DNA from 4 places in the Erwinia sp. SLM-02 genome. Region 1 is predicted to be linked to each of the others. Evidence: predicted binding sites of a transcription regulator. Region 1 holds the regulator's gene; each other region holds the start of a gene.
What was found. Region 1 encodes Fur, which represses iron uptake genes when iron is present. Its sites were predicted from a motif close to ATAATAATGAGAACNACTATCAA; they were not measured.
Positions count from the first base shown of each region.

Region 2: a site for Fur is predicted at 2,378-2,400, ahead of ftnA (non-heme ferritin). Genes of this name have one in related genera too.
Region 3: a site for Fur is predicted at 2,669-2,691, ahead of PGH32_RS02835 (TonB-dependent siderophore receptor). Genes of this name have one in related genera too.
Region 4: a site for Fur is predicted at 3,582-3,604, ahead of PGH32_RS06915 (TonB-dependent receptor domain-containing protein). Genes of this name have one in related genera too.

Region 1 covers NZ_JAQISN010000001.1:445,159-452,829, forward strand. Annotated here, with positions in the region: gene PGH32_RS02190 (beta-N-acetylhexosaminidase) at 1-626, shown strand, start outside; gene PGH32_RS02195 (LysR family transcriptional regulator) at 613-1,530, opposite strand; gene PGH32_RS02200 (MFS transporter) at 1,617-2,972, shown strand; gene PGH32_RS02205 (hypothetical protein) at 2,969-3,358, shown strand; gene mtr (tryptophan permease) at 3,475-4,722, shown strand; gene fur (ferric iron uptake transcriptional regulator) at 4,778-5,224, opposite strand; gene fldA (flavodoxin FldA) at 5,618-6,148, opposite strand; gene ybfE (LexA regulated protein) at 6,294-6,575, opposite strand; gene ybfF (esterase) at 6,722-7,486, opposite strand.
Region 2 covers NZ_JAQISN010000002.1:308,764-316,434, forward strand. Annotated here, with positions in the region: gene PGH32_RS14635 (TonB-dependent siderophore receptor) at 1-530, shown strand, start outside; gene PGH32_RS14640 (GMC family oxidoreductase) at 636-2,258, shown strand; gene ftnA (non-heme ferritin) at 2,588-3,100, shown strand; gene PGH32_RS14650 (hypothetical protein) at 3,186-3,452, opposite strand; gene PGH32_RS14655 (ABC transporter substrate-binding protein) at 3,694-4,821, opposite strand; gene PGH32_RS14660 (GNAT family N-acetyltransferase) at 4,938-5,438, opposite strand; gene PGH32_RS14665 (acid phosphatase) at 5,590-6,855, opposite strand; gene PGH32_RS14670 (ABC transporter permease) at 6,995-7,671, opposite strand, start outside.
Region 3 covers NZ_JAQISN010000001.1:584,115-591,785, forward strand. Annotated here, with positions in the region: gene hutI (imidazolonepropionase) at 1-832, shown strand, start outside; gene hutG (N-formylglutamate deformylase) at 829-1,617, shown strand; gene PGH32_RS02830 (5' nucleotidase, NT5C type) at 1,785-2,306, opposite strand; gene PGH32_RS02835 (TonB-dependent siderophore receptor) at 2,789-5,086, shown strand; gene PGH32_RS02840 (efflux transporter outer membrane subunit) at 6,392-7,671, opposite strand, start outside.
Region 4 covers NZ_JAQISN010000001.1:1,488,635-1,496,305, forward strand. Annotated here, with positions in the region: gene PGH32_RS06895 (bestrophin family protein) at 1-280, opposite strand, end outside; gene PGH32_RS06900 (LLM class flavin-dependent oxidoreductase) at 408-1,745, shown strand; gene PGH32_RS06905 (LysR family transcriptional regulator) at 1,733-2,656, opposite strand; gene PGH32_RS06910 (GNAT family N-acetyltransferase) at 2,751-3,230, shown strand; gene PGH32_RS06915 (TonB-dependent receptor domain-containing protein) at 3,723-6,113, shown strand; gene PGH32_RS06920 (tetratricopeptide repeat protein) at 6,352-7,251, shown strand; gene PGH32_RS06925 (SelT/SelW/SelH family protein) at 7,355-7,651, opposite strand.

The DNA of each region.
Region 1 (7,671 bases):
GCGGTTATTACTGGGGCACCCGCTATAACGATGAACGTAAGATCTTCAGCTTTGCACCCGATAACCTGCCGCAGAATGCGGAAACGTCAGTTGACCGCGACGGCAATCCGTTCGACACGCAATCCGATCGCCCGTGGCCGGGGGCTTATGGGCTTTCGGCGCAGCTGTGGAGTGAAACGGTACGCACCGACGGGCAGGTTGAGTCGATGATCTTCCCTCGGGTCATGGCGGTTGCGGAGCGCAGCTGGCACCGCGCCGCCTGGGAGCAGGATTATCAGCAGGGAAGGGCATATCAGGGCGGTAAAACGCATCACGTTGACCGGCAGGAACTGCACCAGGACTGGCAGCGCTTTGCGAACCTGATGGGCCAGCGTGAACTGGCGAAGCTTGAGCTGGCCGGGATTGCTTATCGTTTACCCCAGCCGGGTGCGGTGATTGTCGATAGCTACCTGCAGGCGAATACGGCACTGCCGGGCGTTATGGTGGAATACTCCGTCGATGAAGGGCAACACTGGCAGCGCTACAGCGACAGCCGTCGCCCACGGATTAATGGCGAAGTCTGGGTGCGAACCCGCAGCGCGGACGGTAAGCGCTTCAGCCGGACGGAGCATGTTATGCCCCTGTAGGGACGATCTGGCCCGGCTGCGTCGACAGTTTCTGAGAGAGAAAGTCGATAAACAGCCGGGTTTTTCGCTGCATGTCCCCCTGTCCGGCAAACACGGCGCTGACCGGCTGCTCCGGTAACCGCCATCCCTGAAAAAGATGCTCCAGCCTGCCTGCGGCAATATCCTCGCGAACTAACCACTCCGGCAGCACGGCAACGCCCATCCCGGCCAGTGCCATCTGGCGAACGATTTCCGCGGCGTTGGCGGTAAAAGCAGCCTGGGACTTCAGTTCTGACCGGTGATTATCCGCTCCGTGAAAGGTCCAGCGGCCGGGGTGCGTCAGGTTGCTGTTGTGGATCCACGGCATGGCGGAGACATCCTGCAGCTGCTGTGGGCGGCAGCGGCTGACCAGCGAAGGCGCCGCCACCAGTAAAATGGCATAGTCTGCCAGCCTGCGGCTTTTCAGTGAAGAGTCGCGCAGCGCCCCCAGCCGTATCGCCACATCCAGCTTATTACTCACTAAATCATCCAGTGAAGCCCCGACGCTGTAGTTCAGCTTCAGCAACGGATGGCGCTGGCAGAATTCACTGACCAGCGGCATCACGAACCGCTGGCCGTATTCCCACGTTGACGTGATGCGCAGTTCTCCGGAGAGGGAGTGATGCTCCGTGGTCACCCGTGCGACCGCGAGGTCAATATCCGTAAAAATCCGCTGAAAGTCCTGATAAAACTGCTGGCCGTGCCCGGTCAGGGCCACGCTGCGCGTGTTACGTATCAGCAGCGTGACGCCAAGCAGCTGTTCAAGGTTTTTGATATGCAGGCTGACCATGGCCCGGCTGATACCGAGATTGCTGGCGGCACGGGTAAAACTGCCGCTGTCCACAATCGCAAAGAAGGTGTGGATCTTATCAAGATGTGCGTGCATCAGATTATTCAGTTTAATCAAACAATCATTTAAATTTATGCGTCTTTATTTGTCAGGTCAACCGCCGCTATGCTGCGCGTGGAGGTATGACAATGCACTATGGTTATCGGGTTGCGGCAATTTTTTTGCTCGGCTTTTTTATTGATTGTATTAATATTTTTATGTCGGCCATTGCGCTGCCGTCGATTGCGGCGCAGATGTCCGTGGCGACTGAGTCCATCAGCTGGGTGGCGAACGGCTACATTCTGGGCCTGACGCTGATCGTGCCGCTGAGCGGCTGGCTGGCTTCGCGCTTTGGTGCCCGGCAGATGATTGTCGCGTCGATGCTGATTTTCAGCGCAGCGGCGCTGGGCTGTGCGCGGGCCGACTCCTTTACCACGCTGGTTGCCTGGCGCTTTATTCAGGGCGCGGGCGGCGGGTTACTGATCCCGGTGGGGCAGGCACTGACCTTTAATCTGTTTCAGGGACGAAAGCGCGCCGCTATCTCAACGCTGATTATGTGCGTCGCGTTGATCGCGCCTGCGCTGTCCCCTCTGCTGGGCGGCCTGCTGGTGGATGTACTCTCATGGCGCTGGATCTTCTACAGTAACATTCCCTTCAGCCTGCTGGCCGCACTGCTGGCGGCAATCTGGATCCGTCCTCAGGAAACGGAGCGTGTCCGGGCGGATATCGTCGGGATTATCCTGGTCTGCGGGGCTTTGGGTGCGCTGCTGAGGAGCCTGTCCCTGTTCAGCGAGCAGCAGTCGTTGCTGTATGCCACGCTGTGGCTGGCTGCGGCTTTGCTGCTGGCGTGGGGGTATCTGCGGCATTATCGTCGCCAGCCGTCGGCGATACTTGACCTCAGCCTGCTGCGAAATCGTCAACTTAACCTGTCCATCGCCGTTTACTATGCCGTACCGGGCGTATTTACCGGCGTTAACCTGCTGACTATTTTCTACATGCAGCAGGTTTTGCATTTCAGCGCCGGGCATACCGGCAGCTTTATGATGCTCTACGGTGCCGGAGCGCTGGTGGCGATGCTGGTCGCCGGGCGAATTTATTACCGGGTAGGCGCGCCTCGCTTATTCTGCTGCGGTCTGCTGCTGCACAGCGGCGGCATTGCGCTGCTTTCTCTGGTCGGTCATCCGGGGGATGGGGAGGTGCTGTGTGCGGCCTATCTGCTGATGGGGATCGGGGGTGGGATCGCGGCGAACTGTGCGCAGACCACGGCATTAATTGAGCTGAACGAGCAGCAGATGAGCCGGGGCAGTACGCTGTGGAATATTAACCGCCAGCTGACGTTCAGCCTGGGTACCGCGCTGTTTACGCTGCTGCTGGCGTTACTGAGCCACTATTTTCCCGGTGAAAGGGCATGGCATCTTGCATTTATTATTGCGGCCGTGGTCGGATTACTGCCGCTGTGGCTGATTTATCAACGACGTTTTCATAAGGAAATTCAATGACAGATTTAACCGACAAGGCTTCGCAAAGCGTGATTGTGCTGCACCAGCTGATTGAGGCTGTCTTTCACGGCGACGGCAGTCAGCTTACTGAGCTGCTGACGCATTTTGATGACGATTTTATGATGGTCACACCGGCCGGAAAAACCCTGGCGCTGGCAGAGGTTGAGGCCTTATTCGGCCGCTTAACCGGCGCACGGGAGGGGATGACGATCGCCATTGAGCAGTGCAAAGTCATTTCGCAGCGGGGGGATGAAGTGGTTATTCAGTACCACGAGCTGCAGCATCAGCAGGAGAATCACACTCATCGCATTTCGCTGGCGGTAATTAATTGCGCAACCCAGCCGCCGCGCTGGCGCTATCTGCAGGAAACGATGGTAACAAACTGATTACCGTACTAGTTCGTGAGTGCGTAATTGTGTAGAATGTGCGGCGTTGATGCCGTACATCCAGTGAATAATTCCGGTGATGGCGGCGAGTTTCCGTTTTTTGCTAAGGATTAGTCATGGATTTACCGGTTTCCACCGCCCGCCTGCCTTCGACACTCTGGGGAACCTTAATTATTAGCGGCACCATTATCGGTGCCGGGATGTTCTCACTCCCCGTGGTGATGTCCGGTGCCTGGTTCCTGTGGTCATCTGCGCTGTTGGTTGTCACCTGGTTCTGCATGCTGCTCTCCGGGCTGCTGTTCCTGGAGGCCAGCCTGCATTATCCCGCCGGGGCCAGCTTCGACACCATTACTCGCGATCTGCTGGGCCGGGGCTGGAACCTGATTAACGGACTGTCGGTGGCCTTCGTTCTGGGGATCCTCACCTATGCCTATATCTCCGCCAGCGGAGCCATTATTCAGCACACGCTGAGCCAGCTTTCACTGCCGGTTTCTGCCCGCAGCGCCGGTTTCGCCTTCACGCTGCTGGTGGCGGTGTTTATCTGGCTGGGTACCGCGATGGTCAGCCGTATGACGCTGATTTTCCTCGGCGCTAAGGTGATTACGTTTCTTATCATCTTTGGGGGTCTGCTGTGGCATATCGAACCGGTAAAACTGCTGGACAGCCAGAGTGAAGAGAGCCACTACCTGCGCTATCTGTGGATGGTTATCCCCTTCTGCCTCGCGTCATTCGGCTATCACGGGAATATTGCCGGGCTGGTCAGTTACTATCAGAAGAACGGCAGCCGGGTATGCCGCTGTCTGGTGTTCGGCACGCTGCTGGCGCTGGCGATTTATTTTATCTGGATCGTCGGCACGATGGGGAACATCCCACGGCATGAATTCAAAGCAATTGCCGCTCAGGGGGGGAATATCGACGTGCTGGTTGCCGCACTTTCCGGTGTGTTGCACAGTCCTTATCTCAATCTGCTGCTGGATATTTTCTCGAACTTTGCCGTGGCCTGTTCGTTCCTCGGCGTCAGCCTGGGGTTCTTTGACTATCTTGCCGACCTGTTTAAGTTCGATCGCTCCGCGTTCGGTCGGTTAAAAACGACCGTTGTCACCTTCATTCTCCCTCTGACGGCGGCGATGATTTGGCCAAACGGTTTTCTGGTGGCGATTGGCTACGCCGGGCTGGCGGCAACGCTGTGGGCAGTGATCACGCCGGCGATGCTGGCACGAAAAGCGCGACAGCGTTTTGCCACGGCGGGATGGCAGGTCAGGGGAGGGATGGCTCCGATCGTGCTGGTGCTGATCTTTGGGGCGGTGAATGCGCTGGTGTCTGTATTATCCTACTGGAACGTCCTGCCGGTCTATGCCGGATAACAGGCAAAAAAAAACCGGTGGATAGCCACCGGTTTCATGCTGATTTCAGAACAAATTACTCGTCATCGTGCAGCGTGTCGTCTTCACGGCAGTCGCCCTTAGAGCAATGGCCATAAAGGTACAGGCTGTGGTTGCTCAGTTTAATTCCGTGGCGCGTTGCGATTTCACGCTGGCGCGCTTCAATGTACTCATCACGGAATTCAATAACTTTACCGCAGTCCAGACAGATCAAGTGATCGTGGTGGTGCTGCTGGGTCAGTTCGAAAACGGATTTACCGCCTTCAAAGTTATGACGGGTAACGATCCCTGCGTCATCAAACTGGTTAAGCACGCGGTAAACCGTGGCTAAACCGATTTCTTCGCCCATATCAATCAGGCGCTTATACAAGTCTTCCGCACTGACGTGATGGCCTTCTGGTTCCTGAAGCACTTCCAGAATTTTCAGTCGTGGAAGCGTGACTTTCAGGCCGGCCTTCTTTAATGCGGTATTGTTGTCAGTCATGCGGATATTGTCCTGTTACTTTGCTAGTCACTTAGTGGCTGAAAAGCCCTGAACATCGGTTGACGCTAGAGTTGGATGCGTCACAGTATAGAACTCATACATCGAAATGAAAACAACAGGAATGCCTGAAACCACTGTTGGATGTAAGGATTAATGTCATTACGTCCTGGGAGGCTCGCGTCCAAATCGTACTAAGTTAACATTTCGCTCTATCTCATCCCTTCGCCCGGTGATGGAAAAAGATCGTTCAGAGATGCTGAAGGATGAGAAAGCGGGTAACCGATAGGGTTATTGTACATTTTTACAGGTGGAAGTTACAAATACGTATCTATTACTTCTATAGGAAAAATCACTGACTTGATGTGAGATGTCTCCCACATCAAGCCGTTGGCATCAGGCTTCGATGATTTCTTTCAGCTGAAGTTCATCAAAAATCTGTTTCACCCATTTATCAACGCGCTCATTGGTCAGTTCCGGCTGACGGTCTTCGTCAATGGCCAGTCCAAGGAAGTGGTTGTCATCGGCCAGCCCTTTAGAGGCTTCAAAGTTGTAACCTTCGGTCGGCCACTGGCCTACCAGAATCGCACCGTTTGGCTCAATGATGTCGCGGATGGTGCCCATCGCATCGCAGAAATATTCTGAGTAGTCTTCCTGATCGCCGCAGCCGAACAGGGCAACCAGTTTTCCGTTGAAGTCGATCTCTTCCAGCGTCGGGAAAAAGTCATCCCAGTCGCACTGGGCTTCACCGTAATACCAGGTGGGAATGCCCAGCAGCAGAATGTCGAAGGCTTCAAGGTCTTCTTTGCTGCTTTTGGCAATATCACGAACTTCTGCAACGTCTTTACCCAGCTGTTTCTGGATCATCTTTGCAATGTTTTCCGTATTGCCCGTATCGCTGCCAAAGAAAATGCCTACGATTGCCATGAGTTTAATAACCTCTTGAATCTTAATGATATGGTGGCTGCCAAAATTTTTGCAGATGGCGTTAATGATAGCAGACCGCCGGGAGCGGATAAATGAGTAATCCTGCTGCTTTTGTCGCATTGTGCCCTGAGGGCGCGCGCGACGTTCAGGACTGAAGGTGTTTTAACTGGTTCAGCAACATCTCTTCAATCAGCTCGCTGCGGCTCATATTGCGCGCATCGGCCAGCTGGTTCAGCGCATCAACGGCTTCACTGTTCATTTTCAGCTCGACGCGCTTAAGCCCGCGAACTTTATCGCGCTTAAGCTGATTGCGTTTATTGATGCGCAGCTGCTCATCACGCGTCAGCGGATTAGTTTTCGGTCGTCCCGGGCGACGTTCATCTGCGAACAGATCGAGCGTTGTGCGGTCCGTGTTCTCTTTTGCCATAGAATAGTGATACTGAAAGGCTGGATTTCTGATGTGTCAGGCCGTTATCCGCCGGAAAAATCACCAGCGGAAAAATGTCAGCGCGCATCATACCCCAGTGAAAGTGATGACGACAATGTTTTAACAACATAGGGAAATAATTGTTTTTACAGCACAAAAAATCGACGAATTGCGCGTAAAACTGCATCAGGTTTTTCAGCATGCACCCAGTGCCCCGCCCCCGTTACAACGTGGGCCCGCGCCTGAGGGAATTGCGCCAGCAGCGCGTCACGATATTCATCCGCCAGATAGGGTGAACGTTCACCGCGTATAAATAGCGCGGGATGCGGCCAGGCGGGCTGCGGTTGCCAGCCGATAATCCGGTCGTAGCACTGATACAGCACCGGTACATTGAAGCGCCATTCGCCCTCGTGGAACGATTTTAGCAGAAACTGGATCACGCCTTCTTCCGCCAGCGTCTGGCGCATCAGCGCGGCCGCTTCGCTACGTGAGGCGATCCCTGCATCCGTCACCGCCTGCAGCGCGGAGAAAATATCATCATGATGGCGCGTCGGGTAGGCGACCGGTGCCATATCGATGACCACCAGCCCCGCTACGCGATCCGCTGCCAGGGCGGTTAACTTCATGGCAATTTTACCACCCATTGAGTGGCCGATAACGCCAAAGCGCTCGACGCCCAACCCGTCTAACGTTTCCAGCACGTCCTGCGCCATCAGCGTGTAATCCATCTCCGGCGACCGGGGAGAAAGCCCGTGGTTGCGCACATCAAGCTGAATCAGACGGCGATGCTGTTTTAACTCGCGAGCGAGCACGCCAAGGTTATCCAGGCTGCCAAAAAGCCCGTGAATTAACACCAGCGGTAAATCGTCAGTCGCAGATTGTTCAGATTGCAGGCGGACATTCAAATTCATAGCAAAGTTCTTACAGTTGAAACGAAGGCTTAGGGTATCATGGATTTTACATTTTCTGCCGGGGGTAGCACAGACGGTGCCCGCGATCTTTTTACGGCAAATTCTGACTTTTGCTGGCAAAGAGGGCTTACGCTACACCCGGAGTGGATTTAACTTTATAATCCTGAAGTTAGGATCCAGGTTTC
Region 2 (7,671 bases), on a different contig from region 1:
TTAACATCAATAAAAACAACGTGCTGTATACCGAAACCATCAATGATGAAAGCGTAGCGAAAACCGCCGGTCGGGTGCGTTCACGCGGGGTCGAGGTGGATGTGGCCGGCGCGCTGACGCAGAACATCAACGTCATCGCCAGCTATGGCTATACCGATGCCAAAGTGATGGAAGATCCCGATTACCAGGGGAAGATGCTGCCAAACGTGCCGCGCCATACCGGATCGCTGTTCCTGACCTACGACTTCCACAACGTGTTTGATGGCAATACGCTGACCGTGGGCGGCGGCGGGCATGCGGTCAGCCGTCGTTCCGGTGACAACGGTGAAGACTACTCCCTGCAGGGCTACGCGGTCGCCGATGCCTTTGCCTCTTACAAAATCAAGGCAGAACATCCGGTTACGCTGCAGGTTAACGTGAAGAATATCTTCGACAAAACCTATTACACCTCATCAATCGCGACCAATAATCTCTCTAACCAGATTGGCGACCCGCGTGAGGTGCAGTTCACGGTGAAAATGGATTTCTAATCCGCACGTTTAAATTAGCGTTCATCCCGTTGTAAAACGTAGTTTAACTCCTGAAGTACATCGGATGTTATGACGACGCCAGTCGTTACCTTCAGGAGATTCACTATGGCAGAGCAGCAATTTGACTATATTATCATCGGCGGCGGTTCCGCAGGCTGCGTTATCGCCGCCCGACTGATTGAGGCCCAGGCAGGTAGCGTCCTGCTGCTGGAAGCGGGCGGCCGTGACAGCAGCCTGTTCCACAAAATGCCCGCCGGACTGGTAAAACTCTCACCCCATACACGCTGGCCCTATCGCACCCTTCCCCAGCAATACGTGAATAATCGCATTATGCAGGTCGGCCAGGGCCGGGTTCTCGGCGGCGGCAGCGCCGTCAACGGCATGATCTATCTGCGCGGCCAGCCGCAGGACTATGACGACTGGGCAAATCAGTACGGCTGCCAGGGCTGGGGCTGGGAAGATTTGCTGCCGTGGTTCAGAAAAGCGGAAAAAAATATCAGCCTGAGCGGCAAATATCATGCGCAGCAGGGGCCGCTCAGCGTGAGTGAAAGCCTGTTCCACCATCCGTTAACCCAGGCGTTTGTCCGCGCCGGGCAGGAGCAGGGGCTGACGTATGTCAATGATTTCAATAACGGTAGCCCTTCGGGTATCGGGCTCTGGCAAACCACCACCCACCATGGCGAACGCGCCAGCACCTCACGGGCCTACCTCGATCGGGTCAAGAACGATCCCCAACTGACCGTGATCACCGGCGCGGAGGTGCAGCAGCTGATTGTGGAAGGCGACCATGCCCGGGGTGTGATTTACCATACGCACATTCCCCATCCTCACCAGGCCTTTGCCCGCCGGGAAATCATTGTTTGTGCGGGGGCTTTCGGTAGTGCAAAAATTTTGCAGCTGTCGGGCATCGGGCCGCAGAAACTGCTCGACAGCCTGGGTATTCCTGTCTGCGCTGATTTACCCGTTGGCAAGTACTATCAGGACCATCTGCATATGTCGCTGAATGCCACCGTGACCACCGCAAACAGCATGTGGGGGGAGGACCGGGGTCTGCGCGCGGTTAAAAACTTCGTGCAGTGGCACTGTTTTCGCAGCGGCCTGCTGACCAGCAACATTCTGGAAGGCGGGGCGTTAATCGATACCACCGGCCGCGGCCGGGCCGATGTGCAGTTCCATTTTCTGCCGGTGCTGGATAATTTTGAGAACGGACCCGATGCGAACCCGGCGGGCAGCGAGCATGGGCTGACGGTCAAGGTAGGATTTCTGCAGAGCCAGTCGCGTGGTGAAGTCCGGCTGACCAGCAGCAACCCGGCCGATGAACTGGCGATTGATGCCGGCTATCTCAGCGATCCTGCCGATCTCGCCGGCCAGATCAGGGCGGTAAAAGCGGGGCTTCGCCTGCTGCGCAGCCCGTCCCTGCAGTCCGTGGTCGGGCATATTTTGCAGCTGGATGAGGTGAATGAGGAGGATGAAGAGGCCATTACTGCCTTTATTCTTAACGATATTAAAACCGTCTATCACCCGGTCGGCACCTGCCGTATGGGCCCATATCCGGCAACGTCCGTGGTCGATCTGCAGCTGCGCGTACACGGTATGTCGGGTTTACGGGTGGCAGACTGCAGCATCTTTCCTCAAATCCCCAGCGGCAATACCAACGCGCCAACGATAATGATCGCCGAGCGCGCGGCCGATCTGATCCTCACCGAGGCCGCCAGCCCGGTTTGCTGACGGCAGTCCCACCCGGCTTCTGCCCTGTGGCAGAAGCTTCTTATTCAACTAGAATTAATAGATTAGCAGATAAATCTTAAAGAGATTAATTCTCATTCCGATGATATTCAGGGCTGTAATTATTAATAAGAATGGTTATCAAACTTATTTAAAAATCGAAACGAATTATATTTAATTAAAATAAAAAACACATATAAATCATAATATTGAATACATAAAAATAAATTTAGCTTTTGCTATAATAAACGGTTTTTATTTTATCAGGATGCGTGCATAATGCGCAGAAATCACCTGTCATCCACAGAAAATAATAATTTTAAGGAGTCACCATGCTGACCAATGAAATGACCGCGAAGCTGAACGATCAGCTTAATCTCGAATTCTACTCTGCTAACCTCTATCTGCAGATGAGTGCCTGGGCTAACGATAAAGGCTTTGATGGTGCTGCCGCTTTCCTGCGTGAACACTCCGTAGAAGAGATGCAGCATATGCAGCGTCTGTTCAACTACCTGAGCGATACCGGCGCGATGCCGGTGCTGGGCACCATTGATGCACCACCGGTGACCTTTAACTCACTGAGTGAAGTGCTGGAGCAGGCCTACCAGCACGAGCAGCTGATCACCTCAAAGATCAACGAACTGGCTCATTCGGCGATCACCAGCCAGGACTATTCAACCTTCAACTTCCTGCAGTGGTACGTGGCCGAGCAGCATGAAGAAGAGAAGCTGTTCAAATCTGTTCTGGACAAGCTGGCGCTGGTTGGCAACACCGGTCAGGCTCTGTTCTTCCTGGACAAAGACCTGAAAAAACTGAGCGAGCCGGGCGCGCACTCCGCACCGTAATTCGCGTTGCCGGGCGTCAGCGTTTTGTTCTACGCCGCCGGATCCTTCGCCACCGAGCCACTCCCGAAAGGGAGTGGCTTTTTCATTATATGCCCACGCCATCACTCTTTTCCTTCGGCGGCGGCGCGGCGGGTGGTGCCTGGCTGACCAGGCGTTTCAGATACACCGCTATCGCTTTCAGATCCGACTTGCTCAGGTGCGGTGCGCTCGGCTGCTCGCCCTGGCGGGCGCGATCGGAAGCCATGCTGCGATCGTCATGGCACCCATCGTCCTGTGAGTCGCTTCCTGCATGAAGGGTGGCCGATGCCGCAATCAACAGAGCTGATAACCACCGCCGGGTATAAAGTTTCATGGCTCACTCCCTGTTATGCCGGTATCCGAAACTCAACGCGCTGTCCCCGCCTGGCGAAACCTCACCGACGGCAGGACACCGCTGTGAACCTGCGAATAAAATAAGGGAGAACGAAAAAGCGAACCGGTGTGAAGTGTTAGGGGATATGAGTGAAACGGCTAATAGCGGGATGTTATTCGCGCAAGACGCTGATTATTAGTCATTTAGACAAAGGGTGCGAATAGCACCCTTTGTCTGCCGATCAGTGGCTGGCCGGCAGGGTAACCCAGTAGCCCGGCTGGTAGGCCACCGGCAGGAAGCGCTGGTGGAATTCGCGGAAGGTAGCATCCGGATCGATGTCCTTAAACAGCTCCGGATGCAGCCATTTGGCCATCGCCTGAATCGCCACGAACTGATACGGACTGTCGTAGAACTGATGCCAGATAGCGTGTGCATTGCCGTTGGTGGCGACCGGCAGCGTGCGGAACGCCGGGCGCGCCATCAGCGCCGTCAGGCGTTTTGTTGCTTCCGCGAGATCCGCTCCCGGACCCACGCCCACCCAGCCACCGGCGGTATTGTAGTTCTTCCAGTTAGCGCCGGTCACAATCACCACATCAGGGCGCGCGGCGATAATCTGCTCGGGGTTCAGCGTGCCGAAGGTGCCGGGGATCAGCCCTTTGGCAATATTTTTGCCTCCGGCCACTTCCACCATCCGGCCAAAGTTTTCATCGCCAAACGACATGCAGCACTCTTCGGTGTAGCCACCGGCGCGGTCCAGCATCACCTCAGGGCGCTTGCCGGTGAAGTTTTTCAGGCGGTCGGTGACGATATCGATCTGCCGCTGGCGGAAAGCGACGATCTCTTCGGCACGCTCGGGTTTACCCACCAGCTGGCCCATAATGCGGATGCTCTTTTCGGCGTTCTCAAACGGCTTCTCGCGGAAATCGATAAACACCACCGGAATACCCAGCTTATCGAGTTTTTCGGTCAGCTTCGATTCGTCGGTCGCCGCCTTCGATTCCAGGTTCATCAGCACCAGATCGGGTTTGAGGGTCAGCGCCTGCTCAACGTTAAAGGTGCCGTCTTTAGCCCCGCCAAAGGTCGGCAGCTTTTTGATCTGCGGGTATTTTTCCGCGTAGATTTGGTAAGTGTCGAAATCGGCCTTTGGCAGATCGTCGCGCCAGCCCACTACGCGCTGGAAAGGTGCCCCGGTATCGAAGGCCGCCAGCAGATAGATCTGCCGCCCTTCCCCCAGGATCACTCTCTTCACTTCCGATTTAATTTCGACCTTACGGCCGCTGACATCTTCTACCACAAACGGTGCGGCCCACAGACTGGCTGATGCGATCAGCCCGGCCAGCAGAATGCCTGTTTTACCCCAAATCGTCATAATAAAACCCCACAAGGAAAATGATTATTATTCTCAGTTAAAATCCTGCAGGGGCATGCTACGTGGCGATGAAAGTTAAAACAAGATGTGTCAAAAAATTTCATTTAATGACAGTTTCAAAAGGTATACCGGTAAAATTTGGTATCCACCTTCATCACCGGAAAAGAGGCAGGCAGCTCGGGGACGGCGATTTCGGTAAAGCCATTTTTTTCATAGAAACGGTGCGCGGCAAGGAACAGTGACGTGGTGCCGAGGAAGATATCGGTCAGCCCCTGCTCACGGCCGTACGCCAGCAGGATGTTCAGCAGCGCCAGCCCGGTGCCATACGCCTTCCCGCGATACTCTGCCGCCACAAACATTTTGCGCAGCGCCGCCTGGCGATGACCAATATCCTTGAGCGCGATACAGCCGACCACGCGATCGTCCACCAGCGCCAGCCAGAACTGGCCTTTACCCTGCTGATAGAAGTTTTCGATATCGTTAAGATCGGGCTGCTGCTCTGCGGTGATGGGAATGCTGAACTCGTTAGTCTGGATCGGCAGAATTAAATCGAAGACCGCTGCCTGATGTTTTGCGCTGTAGGGTTCGATACGAAGGGTTGTGCCGGATTCGCTCATTGATGTTGTACTCTCTGGCGGCCACGGACCGCATTAGGGTTAGTCAATGCAGACGACAACAACAGATTGTCGCCTGCTTTTTCAGCCCATTCAGACTACATCATTAGCATGATAAAACATCAGGTTAATTCGCGTCCGGCGATCGGCGCATTCAACGCCCGGCCGACTTCACCGCATCGTGCAGGTTCAGGCGCTGCCAGAAGCTCTGCGACGCATCGCCGGAGAGCGGATAACCGTTCGCCAGCGCGGTGCGCACCATCAGCTGACGGCGCTGGGCGGCACTGAGGTTCGGCAATGGCGCTTCCAGCAGCACTTCGGCCCCTTCCGGCACCACCAGCGGCGCGGCTTTTACCTTCGCGGCGGGCAGGTTGTAGGTCATGGTAAAGCGATAGAAGGTCTGCATCGCCGGAGCGGCATACGGATCGTCCTGCGCGGGCACTTTCGCACAGTCGCGCAGCGACATGCCGCACTCTTTCTCCAGCGCGCTGCGCAGCTGCTGTTTCGCCGCATCGAACAGCTCACGGTAGCGCGGGTCGTTGAGGTAGTGCGCCACGTTGCGCTCGGCCACCATTCTGGAACCCATCACATCCAGCGGATAGTGCACCCCGAGCACGATGCGGGAATAGCCGTAGCGCGCGCCGCGATCGATCAGCGGCACGTAGCGCTCAGGCAGCATCTGCGCCATCAGCAGCGCGTCGGTGTAGCCGGTATTGGTGTGGCCGCTCGGGAACGAACCGCCGTCGGCGGTGTAGGGATGATTATCTTTCGCCACCGCGCTGTCCGGCACCAGGTGAATGGTGTTGCCGGGGATCAGGAACGGGCGCTTGTAGTCAAAGTGCTTTTTCGCTTCGCCGGTGCTGACTTCGCTGGCCTTGAGCAGCGCCGCCGCCTTGCCCAGTTCGCCTTTATCATAGGCGCGGATAAACGCCTCACCCAGCTTCGGCCCCAGCGCATCGGCAAGGAAGTACAGGTAGTTCTGCCCTTCAGCATCGACCAGCGCCTGGCGGCGTGCGCCGTCGGTGGCGTTCAGGTTGATGTTTTCTACCGTGGCCAGGTTCTGCGCCAGCGTCGCCTGCGGTAGCTTACTGAAGGCGCTCAGCAGTTCAATCCCCGCCTGTTGATTGGCCTTTTTACCGAAGTCATAGCCGCTGGCCTGTAGCCAGGCTTTGTCGACCTGCTTACCGCCCTGTTTTGCCGTTTCCAGCTGGCTGCGCGCCAGCGTGCTGCTGTCACCTTTGATGCTGTTAATCAGCGCGGTCTGCACCGAAGCTTCCAGCGCGACCACCGCCGGGCTGCTGCTGGCTGGCGTGGTGGTGTTGGCGATGGCCGCGATCTGCGGCAGTTCTGCAGTGGTTTTAGCCTGTGCCAGTGGGCCAGTCAGTAGCGAAACGGCAAGAAGCGTAAGACGAAAGCGCATAAATCATCCTCATTATTATCACGTTAACCCTGTCGCCCGCAGACTAGCCCCGCTCTATGGCACTTTTATTGCAAAACATATTCCGATACAGATTCCCGCGTCCTGTCATAAAACACGGTGAAAAATGGCCGCGTTTTCCTCAAACCTGCCACGGCAGCACGCCTTTATGGCGGCGCGCGCACCAGGACGCCAGCAGCATCAGGGCCACCACCACCAGAATCATCAGGCAGCCCACCGCCGCCGCCAATGTTGACGACCCGCCTTCATCGAGGAAGACGATGGTCGGCCCCAGCGTCTGGGTTGAGGAGGTCACCAGCAGGATCGACACCTGGATTTCGTTCAGCGCGGTGAGAAACACCAGGATTGCCCCGGCGATGGCCGAGGGCGCAACCAGCGGCAGCAGAATGTCACGCATGCGCCGCAGGAAGCCCGCGCCGGCCAGCTGCGCCGCCTCATCGAGCGAGCGCTCAACGCGGGCAAATCCCGCCAGCGTCGGGCGCAGCACCAGCGCGAGGAAGTTGGAGAGATAGGCGGCGAGAATAATCCACACCGTGCCGTACAGGCTGACGTTAACCAGCGGCAGCGGCCGCAGGAAAAACAGCAGCGCGGCAATGCCGGTCACCACGCCCGGCAGCGCATAGGCCAGCTCGCTGGAAAGATGCAGCACACGTACCAGGCGGCTGCGCCGCCAGCTGAGGTAGCAGGCCATAAACAGCGCCATCAGCGTCAGGATCGCCGCCGCAATCGCCGTCAGCCACAGACTGGTGAAGAAGGCATGGCGCACCGCCGGATAGTCAAACAGCGCGTTGCGGTAGT
Region 3 (7,671 bases), 140 kb from region 1:
ACTGCTGGCGGAAGGCGTGACCACCGTGGAAATCAAGTCCGGCTACGGCCTGGAGATTGCCAGCGAACTGCGGATGCTGCAGGCGATTCGCCAGCTCGGTCAGCAGGTTCCGGCGCAAATCAAAGCCACCTGCCTGGCCGCGCACGCGGTGCCGCCGGAGTATAAGCAAACGCCGGACGAGTGGGTGGAGGTGATTTGCCGTGAGCTGCTGCCGCAGGTGGCCGCCGGACAGCTGGCGGATGCGGTGGATGCGTTCTGCGAATATCTGGCGTTTACCCCCGCGCAGGTTGATAAGGTGTTCAACGCCGCGCAGCAGCTGGGCCTGCCGGTCAAACTGCATGCCGAGCAGCTGTCATCGCTGGGCGGCGCTGCGCTGGCCGCCCGATTTAACGCGCTGTCGGCGGATCATCTGGAATACGCCACCGAAAGTGACGTTGCGGCAATGGCGCAGAGCGGCACGGTTGCGGTGCTGCTGCCGGGCGCTTTCTATCTGCTGCGGGAAACCCAGCGGCCGCCGGTGGCGCTGTTCCGTCAGTACGGCGTGCCGATGGCGCTTGCCAGCGATGCCAATCCGGGTACGTCTCCGGCCCTGTCGCTGCGGCTGATGTTGAATATGGGCTGTACGCTGTTTGGGATGACGCCGGAAGAAGCGCTGGCCGGCGTTACGCTTCACGGTGCGCGGGCGCTGGGCCTGGCCGACACTCAGGGGTCGCTGGAGGCAGGCAAACTGGCAGATTTTGTTCACTGGCCGCTGGAACGCCCGGCGGAGCTGGTTTACTGGCTTGGCGGGCAGCTGCCCTGCCGGGTTATTTTCCGAGGAGAAGAACGATGAACGCTTTTGAGTTTCACGCCGGTAAGCTTCCGCTGCTGCTGAGTATTCCCCACGCCGGTACGTTACTGACGCCGGAAGTGAAGGCCGGGCTGAGCGATGCGGCGAAAGGATTGCCGGATACCGACTGGCATATCCCGCAGCTGTACAAATTTGCCCGTGAAATGGGTGCCAGCGTGCTGGTCGGCAACTATTCGCGTTTTGTGATTGACCTGAATCGCCCGCCGGATAACCAGGCGCTGTACACCACCGCGACCACCGGGCTGTATCCGGAAACGCTGTTTGACGGCACGCCAACCTTTAAGCCGGGAATGACCCCGACGGCGGCACAGCGGGCGGGCTATCTGCAAAACATCTGGCAGCCGTATCATGACCAGATCCGCCTGGAACTGGCGCGCATCCGCCGCCAGTTTGGCTATGCACTGCTGTTTGATGCGCATTCCATCGCTTCACGGGTGCCGCGACTGTTTGAAGGCCAGCTGCCGGACCTGAATCTGGGCACCAATGACGGGGCGAGCTGCAGCCCGGAGATTGCGGCGCATCTTACGGCCGTCTGTGATGACCAGTCTCGCTTCAGCTGGGTGATCAACGGTCGATTCAAGGGCGGATACATTACCCGCGCCTACGGTAAACCGGCGGAGAATCAGCATGCGGTACAGCTGGAGCTGGCGCAGTGTAACTATATGGATGAGCGGCCGCCGTTTGCCTGGCGAGGTGATAAAGCCCAGCATTTACAGGTGGTGCTGAAGCAGATTGTCGATACGCTATTGCGTGAAGGTAAACAGTAATCCCGTCTGGCCGGTTTGCAGGAGATTCTAAAGGGGATTTTTTAGCCGGCCAAATTGTGAAACACCGCCGCATGGATATGTGGCGGTACACTTCCGTTCTGCCGCCACGGATTATTCGGTTCTTTCACGTCCGAATCCTGATGAGCAGTAGAAACATTTATCTTTAACTACAGCAGCAGCGCTTCAATATCGCGCCAGCTGTCCACCCGACGATAGCCGGTGACATGCCGGTTGTGTGGGGCGGTGTAGAGAATGCCTTCTCCGCAAAAATCGACGAAATTAATCGCGTTATCATCAATCATATAGTCGGCATTGATGATGCTTTTATTTCCGCAGAACACAATATGGCTGGGTTTGATAGCCGGGAAGTGCGTATTCAGCCAGCGGAATTTCGCATTGAATGACGCGGGTACCTGCATCGCGGCGGTGGTAATAAAAATCTCATAGTGCTTGCTGAGACTGGCAATAACGCGCTGACTGTCGGGGATCACCGCCAGGTCGGCAAAAAAATCCGGATGCCCGGCCAGTTCGAAGATCTCTTCCAGCTTTTCCGGATCGTCCTGATGCAGGTCAAAGAGGTTCAGTTCTTCAGGCGTGAGCTCCTGGGAGAAATGGCGGTTCCAGGTAAGCAGGATTTTAGAATGAAAGTCAGCGATAACCTCATCCATATCAATAGCAATGCGTTTCATAATCACTCCATGATGGTTTAAACGCCTAGCATATCAAAAAAAAGCCAGAAGCAGGGCTTCTGGCTAAAAAAGACTCAGGTACGGTCAGGAGGGTAATTTCGCAGTGTTCCTGCCGTGACGCCATCATACGCGGGCGTGGAAAAGAGAAAACCGCATAAGCTTGATGAAGACCTTCAAAAAATATGATGGATATCACCGCGAAACCCTCATTTTGATTGTGCCTGACTCCAATCACAGCCCAACTCACCGCCCTGTCATTTCGCCAACGCCGTCATCCTTTTGAAATATTTGCACACATCTATTTCCCTTTTTTTACTTAACCACCCCGAGATTTGGTCCCGGAAATTTGCTGCAATATTTAGTCGTAAGTGATAATCATTATTATTGTCTTTCTCTTTTCGTTTACAGGCGATGCAAATGAATTTTTACTTATAAAACAATAAGTAATTTCAAAAAAGAAAATAGGGCATTAAGGGATGAGTATGGAATTCTACAGTAGAAGATTGAGCCTTATCAGTATCGCTGTCGGCATTGCACTGCTGCCGCTGAAGGGCTTTTCAGCAGAAGCTACCGCCGCAGATGCGCAGCAAACCAGCGATAGCGCTGAGGCAAACACCAGCAAAAAAACCGAAAAAGATGCGGCATCCGGCGAGCAGTCCATGGTGGTTACCGCGCGGGTACAGACCTTACAGGCACCCGGCGTTTCCACTATTAATGCGGAAGAAATCAAAAAGCATCCCCCCGAGCGCGACGTTTCCGAACTGATCCGCACGATGCCGGGCGTAAACCTGACCGGCAACTCCACCAGCGGCCAGCGCGGTAACAACCGGCAGGTTGATATTCGTGGTATGGGTCCGGAAAATACCCTGATTTTGATCGACGGTATGCCGGTATCCAGCAAGAACTCGGTGCGCTACGGCTGGCGCGGCGAGCGTGATTCCCGCGGCGATACCGCGTGGGTTCCACCGGAAATGATTGAACGCATTGATGTCCTGCGCGGCCCGGCTGCGGCGCTGTACGGCAGCGGCGCGGCGGGCGGGGTGGTCAATATCATCACCAAACCGGCGACCAAAGACTGGCACGGCAGTTTTAACACCTACTACAACGTCCCGGAGCACAAAGCGGAAGGGGCCACGCGCCGCTTTAACGGCAGCCTGGCCGGTGAGCTGGCGGATAACCTGACCTTCAAGCTGTACGGCGGCTGGGCGAAAACCCAGGCCGATGCGCAGTATATTAACGCCGGGCATGAAGCGCAGCGCACCGGAGCCTATATTGGCAGCGTACCGTCCGGACGCGAAGGGGTGAAAAACGAAGATATCAACGGCTCGCTGCGCTGGGAATTTATTCCGGGACAGGCGCTGGAGCTGGGTGCCGGATTTAGTCGTCAGGGCAACATTTACGCCGGCGATACGCAAAATACCAACACCAACACGCTGGTACAGAAGTACTACGGTAAAGAAACCAATATTCTGTATCGCCAGAACGTCAGCCTGAAGCACACCGGTGCCTGGGATAACGGCGTGACCACCACCAACTACATTCAGTACGAGCGCACGCGCAATACCCGTCTGAATGAAGGCCTGGCAGGGGGAACGGAAGGGATCTTTAATACCACCGATGAAGGCTTCTCCACCATTAATCTGGCGGATACCAACGCGCATACCGAGTTTAACGTGCCGCTGGACCTGCTATTCCAGCAGACGCTGACTCTGGGCGGAGAATGGAACCATCAGCAGATGAAGGATCCGACCTCGAACACGCAGAATGCCGCCACGGCGGGCAGCGTCGAGGGTGTTTCCGCCACCGGCCGCAGCGTTTACAGCTCAGCGGATCTCTACTCGCTGTTTGCCGACGATAATATTGAGCTGACCGAGACCACGATCCTGACGCCGGGTATTCGCTTTAACTACCATTCGATTACCGGCAGCAACTTCAGCCCGTCGCTGAACCTGTCACAGGAACTGGGCAACGACTTTACCCTGAAAATGGGTATTGCCCGCGCCTACAAGGCACCGAACCTGTATCAGACCAACCCGAACTATATCCTGTACAGCAACGGCCAGGGCTGCTACGCCAGCGCCGCCGCCTGTTACCTGCAGGGTAATGACGATCTGAAGGCGGAAACCAGCATCAATAAAGAGATCGGGCTGGAATACCATCACGACGATTATCAGGCGGGCCTGACCTACTTCCACAACGATTATCGCAACAAGATCGAAGCGGGTTATGCGTCGGAATACAGCGTCGGTACGACCGATGTGTATAAGTGGGAGAACGTGCCGCGCGCGCTGATCCAGGGTCTGGAAGGTACGCTGAACTTCCCGATTACCGACAGCGTCTCAATGAAGAATAACTTCACCTATATCATTGAGAACAAGAACAAGAAAACCGGCGATTATCTGTCGATTATTCCAGAGTACACCATCAACTCTACGCTGGAGTGGCAGGCGATGAACGATCTGTCCCTGCGTGGCACCATGGCCTGGTACGGCGTGCAGAAGCCGAAGAAGTACAACTACAAGGGCGTGGCAGCAACGGGTAGCGAAACCAACGAGCTGAGTCCGTATGCGCTGTTTGGTCTGAGCGCGACCTATACCGTCAATAAGTATGTGGATGTGACTGCGGGGATTGATAACCTGCTGGATAAACGCCACTACCGTGCGGGTAATGCGTCGACTACCGGTAATGCGACGACCGGTGCATATCTGTATGGTGCGGGTGCTGAGACGTATAACGAGTCGGGCAGAACTTACTTTATGTCGTTGAATACGCACTTCTGATAACAGCGGTGGGCGAGGGTATCTCGTTCGCTGGTTGTGTGTGATAAGGCCGCTATCCGTTTGGATGGCGGTTTTTTTTCGATTGCGCTGTGGCGGAGTTTGTCGCCCAGCCTCTGCGGCTGCTTGGTGATTCTCGTGCCTGATGGCGTTTGCAACAGTTGTGTTTTTCGCTGGCTGGCTGTTCCCCTGCCCGGACGGTCCTCGCGCCGCTTTGCGGTCCCTTCACTTCGTTCGTCAGCCTGTCGGACCGCCACAGACGCGCGTCCTGCGCGGCTGTGCCTTTCGTCCACTTCCCTGTGGCCGAATCCTGGCTTCCTCTCTACGTTCAGCGCTGCGGATTATCCGGGCAGGGGAACAGCCAGCCTGCTGTATAACTTCGGAGTGATATGCAGCATACCCGGCAGCCTCAGAGGCTGGGCGACCGCTAATGACAGCGCTCGCTGTTTTGAATCATTGAATGAGATAAAGAAATGCAACGGGATTGAGGAGTGATGCATCGGATATTGTCGCCCACCCTCTGCGGTTGCCGGGCGGTCCTCGCGCCGCTTTGCGGTCCCTTCACTTCGTGCGTCAGCCTGTCGGACCGGCTCAGACGGCACATCCGTGTGCCGACCGAGCCTTGCGCCCGCGTCCTGCGGGCTTATCCTGGCTTCCTTTCTCCGTTCAGCGCTGCGGATTACCCGGCAACCGCAGAGGTTGGGCGACCGCTAACGACAGCGCTCGCTGTTTTGAATCATCGAATACTACGAAGAAGCCGATTTAGACAAGAGATCGTTAAGCAGTTTTTTTAGACAGGTAACTCAATGATTAACTCACAAACTGGTGGCTTCCCCGATTGTGAAATCCACCGCGCGGAGTGAAGGAAGGGAGTCAATATTTAACGGCAATGCAAGGTTAGTGCGACTCACCACGATTGTGGTTCAAAGCAGCCGAACGAAAAAACAATCGATTGAAGAAATGTTTTAAACAGGCAACACAATGATTAACCAGCAGACTGGCGGCTTCCCCGATTGGGCAATCCACAGCGCTGAACGAAGAAAGGAAAGCCAGGATTCTCCAGCAGGGAAGCTGGAGAAAGGTGCAGCCGGGCCATGGAGGGCCCGTCTGCACCGGTCCGACGGGCTGGCCGTCGTAGTGAAGGTATCGCGAAGCGACGCGAGGACCGCCCGAGCGGGGAAGCCGCCAGTCAGCGCAATCACCGCGCTGACAGCAACCACAGCAATCACCTTAGCTGCAGGCAACCCTAAACAACAGTCACTAAACCCGCAGAACATCCCCAGCCAGCTTTACCCGACCAGGGCGCGATCAGCTCCCGCCCCCCAGCGACTGCCACAGCGTAATCCGGTTATCGTAATCCGTTTGCTGTAGCGCAATCAGCTCCAGCTGCGCCGACCACAGCGTACGCTGATTGGTCAGAACGGTCAGATAATCCCCGCTGCCGGCCTGATAACCGTGCAGTGACAAATCCACACTGCGCTGCGCTGCCGCCACGTACTCGCGCTGCGCATCCATCTGCTCACTCAGTGTGGCTCGGCGCGCCAGCGCATCGGCGACATCTTTAAACCCGCTCTGAATCGCCTTCTCGTAAGCTGCAATCAGCCCCTGCTTCTCCGCTTCGGCATATTTCAGCGCCGCTGCGTTGGCACCACCGGCAAACAGCGGCAGCGACAGGCTCGGTGCAAACGACCAGACGTTGGCGCCGTGGCTGAACAGGCTGGAAAGCGAACCGCTCGCCACGCCCGCACTGGACGTCAGCGACAGGCTGGGGAAGAAGTTAGCGCGCGCGGCACCGATATCCGCATTGGCGCTCTTCAGGCTGTGCTCGGCTTCCTGCACGTCGGGACGGCGCAGCAGCAGCGAAGAAGATAGCCCCGCGGGCACCAGGGCCACCGCATTCTCTGTCAACTTATCCAGCGGACCGGGCAGCAGCGAATCCGGCAGGCTTTCACCCGCCAGCAGCGTCAGGGCGTTACGATCCTGGGCCACCAGTGTCTGATAGCTGGCCACGCTGGCGCGCGCCGACTGATAAACGGTCATCGCTTCGTTCATATCCGTGCCGTCCGCCACCCCGGCAGCCTGGCGTCGCTGGGTGATCTCCAGCGTTTTACCGGCGCTGGCCATCGTTTCCTGCGCAAGCTGCAGGTTGCTGTTATCCGCCGCCAGCGTAATCCAGGCCGTGGCGGTTTCAGCAATCAGCGTCAGCCGCGTATTCTGCGCGGTGAACTCACTGGCCAGCCAGGTCTCTTTGGCCGCCCGGCTCAGGCTGCGGTTGTGGCCAAACAGATCGATCTCGAAGCTGCTGACGCTGCCGCTGGCCTCCGCGCTGCCGGTCACGCCCGCATCGGTGGTCCGGCTACGGGTGCTGGTCAGCCCGGCATTCAGCGTCGGGAACAGGCTGGCGCGCTCTTCGCCGTACAGCGCCTTCGCCTGCTCGATATCGCTGATCGCCTTGCGCAGATCGCGGTTGCTGGCCAGGGCGCGGGCAACCACGGCTTTCAGCCGGCTGTCGCCCATCACCTGCTGCCAGTTACTGAGCACGGCCGGTGCGCTGCCGTCCGCATTCTGCCCCGGCCAGGTGGCCGGAA
Region 4 (7,671 bases), 1.0 Mb from region 1:
GGGTGGTAATCAGCAGTGAACCCCACAGCGTGCGGGCCTCAACGAAACGCGCATAGCTGGCGCTGTTGCGGAAGCCAAGGAAGATAGCAATCGCCACGCCCAGCAGGCTGAACGGCGCGGTGGTGAGGTGCACGCCCAGCGTTTCGTACCACTGCAGGCTGAACACCGCGATAATCGACATCAGCAGATTCAGGCCAAGGCGAAACATTATTTTGGACAGCACCGCGCCGCGCCAGGAAAACAGACGGCGGAACCAGTGCTGATGAGGACGAACGATCATGGCAATATTTCCAGTGAGTTAGACACAAAGCGGCAATGCAAAGCCAATATTGATATTTAAATCTGCGGCGATTTTATGGAAATCTGAAGGCATAACTTATTACCACGGAATACCACGGAGTTAGCCTATGAGCCAGATTGCACGCCGGATTAAACTCGGTCTGATGTTACAGGGAGCGGGCGGTCATATGAATGCCTGGCGGCATCATAACGTCCCCGCAGACGCCAGCGTCAATGTTAACTGGTATCACCAGTTGGCGCATCAGGCAGAAGAGGCGGGGCTGGATTTTTTATTCGTTGCCGACGGTCTGCACATTAATGAAAAGTCGCTGCCGCACTTCCTTAACCGCTTCGAGCCGATAGCGCTGCTCTCCTCGCTGGCCTCGGTGACGCACCGCATTGGCCTGGCCGGAACCATTTCCACCTCCTACAGCGATCCCTTTACCGTGGCGCGCCAGGTTGCCTCTCTGGATTTACTCAGCGGCGGACGCGCGGGATGGAACGTGGTGACCTCCCCGCTGGAAGGGTCGGGCCGCAACTTTGGCCGCGCGCATCCTCAGCACTCCGAGCGCTACCGCATTGCCGAAGAGTATCTGCAGGTGGTGCAGGGACTGTGGGACTCGTGGGAGGACGACGCCTTTATCCGCGACAAGCAGAGCGGGGTTTTCTTTGACGCCGCAAAACTGCACGCGCTGAACCACAAAGGCGAATACTTCTCGGTGGCCGGGCCGCTGAATATCCAGCGCTCGGCGCAGGGTCAGCCGGTGATCTTCCAGGCCGGCGCCTCGGATACCGGTATCGCGCTGGCGGCCAAAACGGCGGATGCGGTGTTCACCAACGCCCGCACGCTGGAAGAAGCCGAAAGCTACGCGCACAGGTTGAACGCTGAGGCACGGGCGCAGCAGAAACCAACGCCGGGCATTTTCCCCGGCATCACGCCAATCGTCGGCAAAACGGAAGCCGAAGCGGAAGAAAAATATCGCTACCTGCTGTCGCTGCTGTCGCTGGACGATGCCCTCAGCTATCTCGGTCGCTTCTTCGACCACCATGACTTCAGCCAGTACGATCCCGATGGTCCGTTCCCGGATCTCGGCACGCTGGGGGAAAACACCTTCCGCTCAACCACCGATCAAATCAAGCGGCTGGCGAAAGAAGAACAGCTGACGGTGCGCGAAGTGGCCTACCGGACGACGCTGCCGAAAGGCGAGTTCTTCGGCACGGCGGAGCAGGTGGCGGACACCTTTATTCGCTGGGTGGAGCAGGGCGGCGCGAGCGGCTTTATCATCTGCGGCCCGGTTCTGAACGAGGCGCTGGACGACGTGACCCGCTACGTGCTGCCGATCCTTGCCGCACGCGGCTACTGGCATCAGGACGATCGCACCACGCTGCGGGCGCGGCTGGATCTGCCGGCGCGTGAGAACCGCTATGCGGGTAAAACCGAACCGCAGCTGACTCACGCTGGCTGATTTTTCAGCGCGTGCAGCAGTTCAAGCAGCCAGCGGCAGGCATCGCGCTGGCTGTTTTTCTGCCAGCTGTAAATTTTGACCCGGTAGCGCGGGATAGCAAACGGCAGTGGGTGGATACGGAATTCCACGCTGGGCTGCAGGCGTTCGGCGGCATAGCGCGGAATGGTCATCAGCAGCGGGCTTTGGGCGATAATAAAAGGCGCGCCCAGCACCGACGGCATACGCAGGGCAATATCGCGTTCCAGCCCCAGCAGCGCCAGTTCACTGTCGATGTAGCCCGTTTCCTCATTCCACGGCGTGACCACCAGATGCCGCGCGGCGATATACTGCTGGAGGTCAACAGGCCGGTCCCCCGGGAAAAAGCGCGGTGAGGCAATCACCACGTACTCATCTTCCATCCAGTCCATTTCTTCAATGTCCGGCAGCGGGCGATCGTGAACCTCACTGAAACCCAGCGCAAAATCCACCCGACCGGCCATCAGCTCGTGGAGCGCCACCTTTTGCTCGCTGTTGATCAGCTGAAAGCGGATCCCCGGCGCAACCTGCTGAACCTTCGCCATCAGCGCGGGAAACAGGCTGAAGGTGGTGAAATCGGTGACGGCGAAGGTGAATTCGTGCTGGCTGGTGGCCGGGTCGAAGCGCGGCCGCTTCTGCACGCTCTGATTCAGCCGCGACAGGCTGTGGTTCACCGATTCCGCCAGCGCGCTGGCAAACAGGGTGGGCTGCATCTCGTGACCGACGCGGTAAAACAGTTCGTCGCCCATATGGCGACGCAGCCGGCTCAGCGCATGGCTGAGCGCCGAGTTGCTCAGCGCCAGCTCCTCCGCCGCGCGGGCGACCGACCGGTGGCGGTAAACCGCATCAAACACCAGCAGCAGGTTCAGGTCGAGGTTACGTAAGTTAGGATGCATGATATTCACTGTATGCTGTTAAAAATGCACTTCATTCATCGGAGATTAGCGGCTATTCTGCCCGCCATCAACTCAATGCACGACAGGAATTTCCATGACAATTGTTATCCGCAACGCGGAACGCCGGGATGCCGGGCTGATTTTTGCAATGATTGCCGAGCTGGCTGAATACGAAAGAGCACTGCATGAAGTGGTCGCTTCTCAGGCGGATATTGAGCAGACGCTGTTTGCCGCTGACAGTAAATCTGAAGCGTTAATCTGCGAAATTGACGGCGAGCCGGCAGGCTACGCGGTCTTCTTTACCAGTTACTCCACCTGGCTGGGAAAAAACGGAATTTATCTGGAAGATCTGTACATTTCCCCGCGTTTTCGCGGCCAGAAAGCGGGAAAACAGCTGCTGCGGCATATTGCCCAGCTGGCGGTCGCGCGCGGCTGCGGACGCCTGGAGTGGAGCGTGCTGGACTGGAATCAGCCGGCCATCGATTTCTACAAAAGCATCGGTGCCGCGCCGCAGGATGAGTGGGTGCGCTACCGGATGGAAGGGGCGGTGCTGACCGACTTCGCCGCGTCCTGATTATCTGTAAATCCTGCCTGACCGGCTGGTTCGCTGCTTCACCGTTTATAACCAGCAGCCAGCCAACCAGCCAACACGTCCATAAATCAGCCTGTCAGTCACTGGCTTAATCAGCCGTCAGTAACCTTAAGCTCACCGAGGCGTTCAGGCCACAGGAACGCCGTCGGGTGGGTTCTGAACGCGGATTAAAACTTTCCAGCGATAGAGCTACCTTATTTATATCGCTAAATCAATGTTTTACCGATGGTTTTCGTTCCGCGTTAGCGGCTACACTGCACACTTCAATGACAGCGCAACGTTTAACCGGTGAAAAAGTTCCGCCGCAAAGTGTAAATAATTATTAATTTGAGATTGATAATGGTTATCATTTATATATGATGTCGCAAAATATAAAGATTCACCTGCAATACCCTTTTTAGATTCGTTACACACCCGTTAGTACAGGAAGCCGATGCCGGGCAAATACCAATAAAATAGATCAGGGTATTTGACATGCTCAAATTTTCATCCCGCAGGGGATTGCTACAGACGTCTCTCGTCATGGGGACGTTTTTTACCGCTGCCGTGAATGCCGCAGAAGCGCCTGCTGCGCAAAACGACGTTGCTAACACCAGCCAGAAACAGAATCTGGTCAAACCGGTTAAAAACAGCGAACCGGTTATGACCGTGACCGCCCCGGATATTAAGAAAGTTGCCGGGACGAAGACCACTATCACTGCCGATGAGCTGCAAAAACGCGGCAGCAACGACTTCGGATCGGTGATGCGCAACCAGCTGGCGGTCAGCGCCACCGGTTCTAACAGCGGTTCGTCCGACGGTAAAAGCGGCTTCGATCGCGGCGGCTACACCGGGTACAACATTCGCGGGCTGGAAAGCAACCGCGTGGCGCTGGACGTTGACGGCATTCCGCAGCCGGATGCCACCGGCCGCAGCTACGCCAGCCGCGCGGGCGTGAACACCTTCGGTATCGGCCGCGACTACATCGATCCTTACGTCTACGGGCAGATCGATATCGTTGCCGGTGCCACCGAAACGTCCTACGCCAACAACGCCATGGGCGGCTCCGTCTCGTTCCAGCCGAAATCCGCCGACGATTACCTGCAGCCGGGTAAAGATACTTATTTCGGTTATCAGAGCGACTACGACTCCTCCAGCCGCAGCTGGCATAACGGCATCACCGCCGCCGCCGGCGACCAGACCCTGCGCGGCCTGATTGCCTACAGCCGCCGTGACGGTCAGGAAACCCGCAACAACAGCGGCGTGCATGAAACCTATCCGGCGAACTGGCACTCCGATGCGGTGCTAACCTCCGGCATCTGGCAGCCGAACGACGAGCACAAATTTACCGGCGTGCTGGATTTCTACAGCAAGGTTAAGCACACCAACTACGACAGCTGGAATAATGCCGGCAGCGCGATCCTCGGCCCGGCCAACCAGCAGAGCAATACCCGCCGCTGGGGTGCCTCGGTGAAAGATGAGTGGACGCCTTCCAGCCAGTGGGTCGACAGCCTGACCACCAAAGCCTACTGGCAGCAAACGGAAGCCCATGACAACACGCTGATGCCGGATGAAACGACGGGCAATATTCAGCGCGTCTACTCCGACTACAACGTGAAAACCTACGGGCTGGAAACGCAGCTGGCGAAAACGCTGGGTCGCCATAACCTGAGCGCCGGTCTGAACGGCCGCATCAGCGATGCCGAACGCCCGTTCCGCCAGTCTCCGGCACCGGGTCCGTTCAGCGTGGTGATGAAGCCGCAGGGCGACAGCCGTACCTCGGTGCTCGGTGGCTTCGTACAGGATGATATCCAGTTCGATCTCAGCGGCCACAACTTCTCGGTGGTGCCCGGCGTGCGCGTCGCCCATCAGGAAACCAAACCGAAGAACCTGGATAATCTGACCGCCAACAGCACCGCGCTGAACGGCGCGTCGGTTGAAACGCTGTACGGCAAAACCAACAAAGACACCCAGGTGCTGCCGTCCATCAGCTTCAACTACGACCTGACGCCAACGCTGATGACCTATATCCAGTACAAGCGCGGCGCACAGTTCCCGAACGCCAGCCAGCTGTACGGTTCGTGGAACCTCGGCTCAAGCTATGCCGGTCCGGCACAGTATGCGCTGATCGGCAACACCGATCTGGATACCGAAACCAGCAATAACTTCGAGTGGGGCGTGAAGGGTGAAGCCGTTGAGGGCGTCACGCTGAACACCTCGCTGTACTACAACAGCTACAAGAACTTTATTGCCTATTCCCGCTATCGTCGTGCGGCGAACCCGGACAAGTTCGTTAACGTGCCGTCTAACATTTACACCACCTATCAGGCTGAGAACCGCGATAAAGCCTACATCTGGGGCGGTGAAATCAGCACCACGGTTCACTTTGGCACCTGGTTTGAAGAGGTTAACGGCCTGAGCGCTAACTTTGGCGTGGCGTACAGCAAAGGTCAGTCTAAGTCGAGCTATAACGGCGACCGGTATGTCGATCTGGAAAGCGTCGCCCCGATGAAAGCGATCGTGGGTGTGGCGTGGGACGATCCGGCACAGCGCTACGGTGCTGCGGTGACCGCCACCTTCGTGAAGGGCAAGCAGGCTGAAGCCACCAACCGCGAAAGCTACACCAACGTGGGGACGCCAATCACCGACTCTACCGCAGAATATATGCGTATTGCGGGCTACGGGATGGTGGATATGACCGCATGGCTGAAAGTGGCCAAAAACGTCAAGCTGAGCGGTGGGGTTTATAACCTTACCGATCGCAAATACCGCGATTACCTCAGCAGCCGCGAGCTGACGGAGAATACCGCGCAGGACGGCTATGATAACGCGCTGGCCGTGATGCCGGGCCGCAGCTTCCAGCTGGGCGTGAACGTCGACTTCTAATCGCTGTTAAAGCTGAACCTGTACTCAACCCCGCGTTTAATCGCGGGGTTTCTTTTTATGCGGCAAGAACAACATGGAAATAGTTAATTGTGTGGCGTAAATATATAGCCGTGCGGATATTCTTATTTTTTTTATAATCCTGTACAAGATAGTCTTCAGAAGGTAGTTTTCTCGTTTCCCGGAGACGCTGACCTTCAGGGTCAATTCATCATCAGTCTCTGTCAATAAGGACTGAAATATGAAGCCCCGCTCAAAAATCACCCTCGCTATCTCTGCCGTTATTATTATTTCCGCTGCATCAGCCCTTACTTACAAAATCAAAGAAGATAATAAGCATAAATATATCCTTCAACAGGCTGAATCCGGCATGGTGAAATACCAGCTGGCGCTGGGGGAACGCTATTTTAACGACCATGATATGCCGCAGTCAGCGTACTGGCTGGGCAAGGCCGCAGAGCAGGGAAGTCATGAAGCGGTGGACCGCCTGGGCGTGATGGCCTATTACCTGAAGAGCAAGAGCAACCCTTCGGCCGAAGATCAGCAGCTTTTTACTGAAGTGGAGCAGACGCTCAACGCCAGCCGTCGGCCGCAAACCATGCTGGACATTTATCAGCAGCGGGCAGCAGAAGGCGATATGGATGCCGTGCTTTCACTGGGAATTATGTATAAACGCGGCGAAGGCGCGCCGCAGGATTATGCGCAGGCGCGAAACTATTTTGAACGCTACGCGGCCTCAGATAAAACCTCCAGCCCCGGCTCCGGCGAATATTATCTTGCCTCGCTGTATCTGGCAGGTAACGGTGTGGCTGTTGATGGCGTCAAGGCGCTGGCATTACTGCAAAAATCCTGCGATCTGAAATTCAAACTCTCCTGCTATCAGATCGGCGACCTCTATTACCAGGGAGGGGAGTCCTGGGCCAAAGATTATAAAAAAGCGACGGCGCTGCTGGATGTTTATTCAGAGGGGAAATCAGCCGATTCTCGTGCAGTAACCCATATTCAGGATTTATTTACGATGTATCGCGACGGTGGGCATGGTATTCAGCCAAATCCGCAGCGAATTAAAGCGATTAAAACTCAGCTGTGCCGCGCCGACGAACTTTACGGCGAAGACTGCGAGGGGATAGCGCAGCAGTAAAAAAAACAGTAGCAGTAGCAGTAGCAGTAGCAGTAATTGTGATGCAGGGTCGCCTGAACAAGCCGGGTATTTATCCACCCGGCTTGAACGCCTGAACTACGTATTATTCCGCCGGCTTCGCATGCTGATCGATATGGCCAAGATCGCGCTCGGGGAAGCAGATCGCGCGCAGGCGGCGCTTAATTTCGGCGGCATCCGGGAAGCCGTTATCGGTTTTACGGTTCCAGATCACCTCATCGTTGACGGTAATCTCATAGATCCCGCCGGTACCCGGCACCAGGGTCACGGAGGCCAGATCGGTGCTGAAGGTATGCAGCAGCTCCTGGGCCATCCAGCTGGCGCGCAGCATCCAGTTGCACTGGGAACAGTATTGAATTTTAACAGCGGGCAGGGTGCTCATCGTTGTGGGCCTTTCAGTCG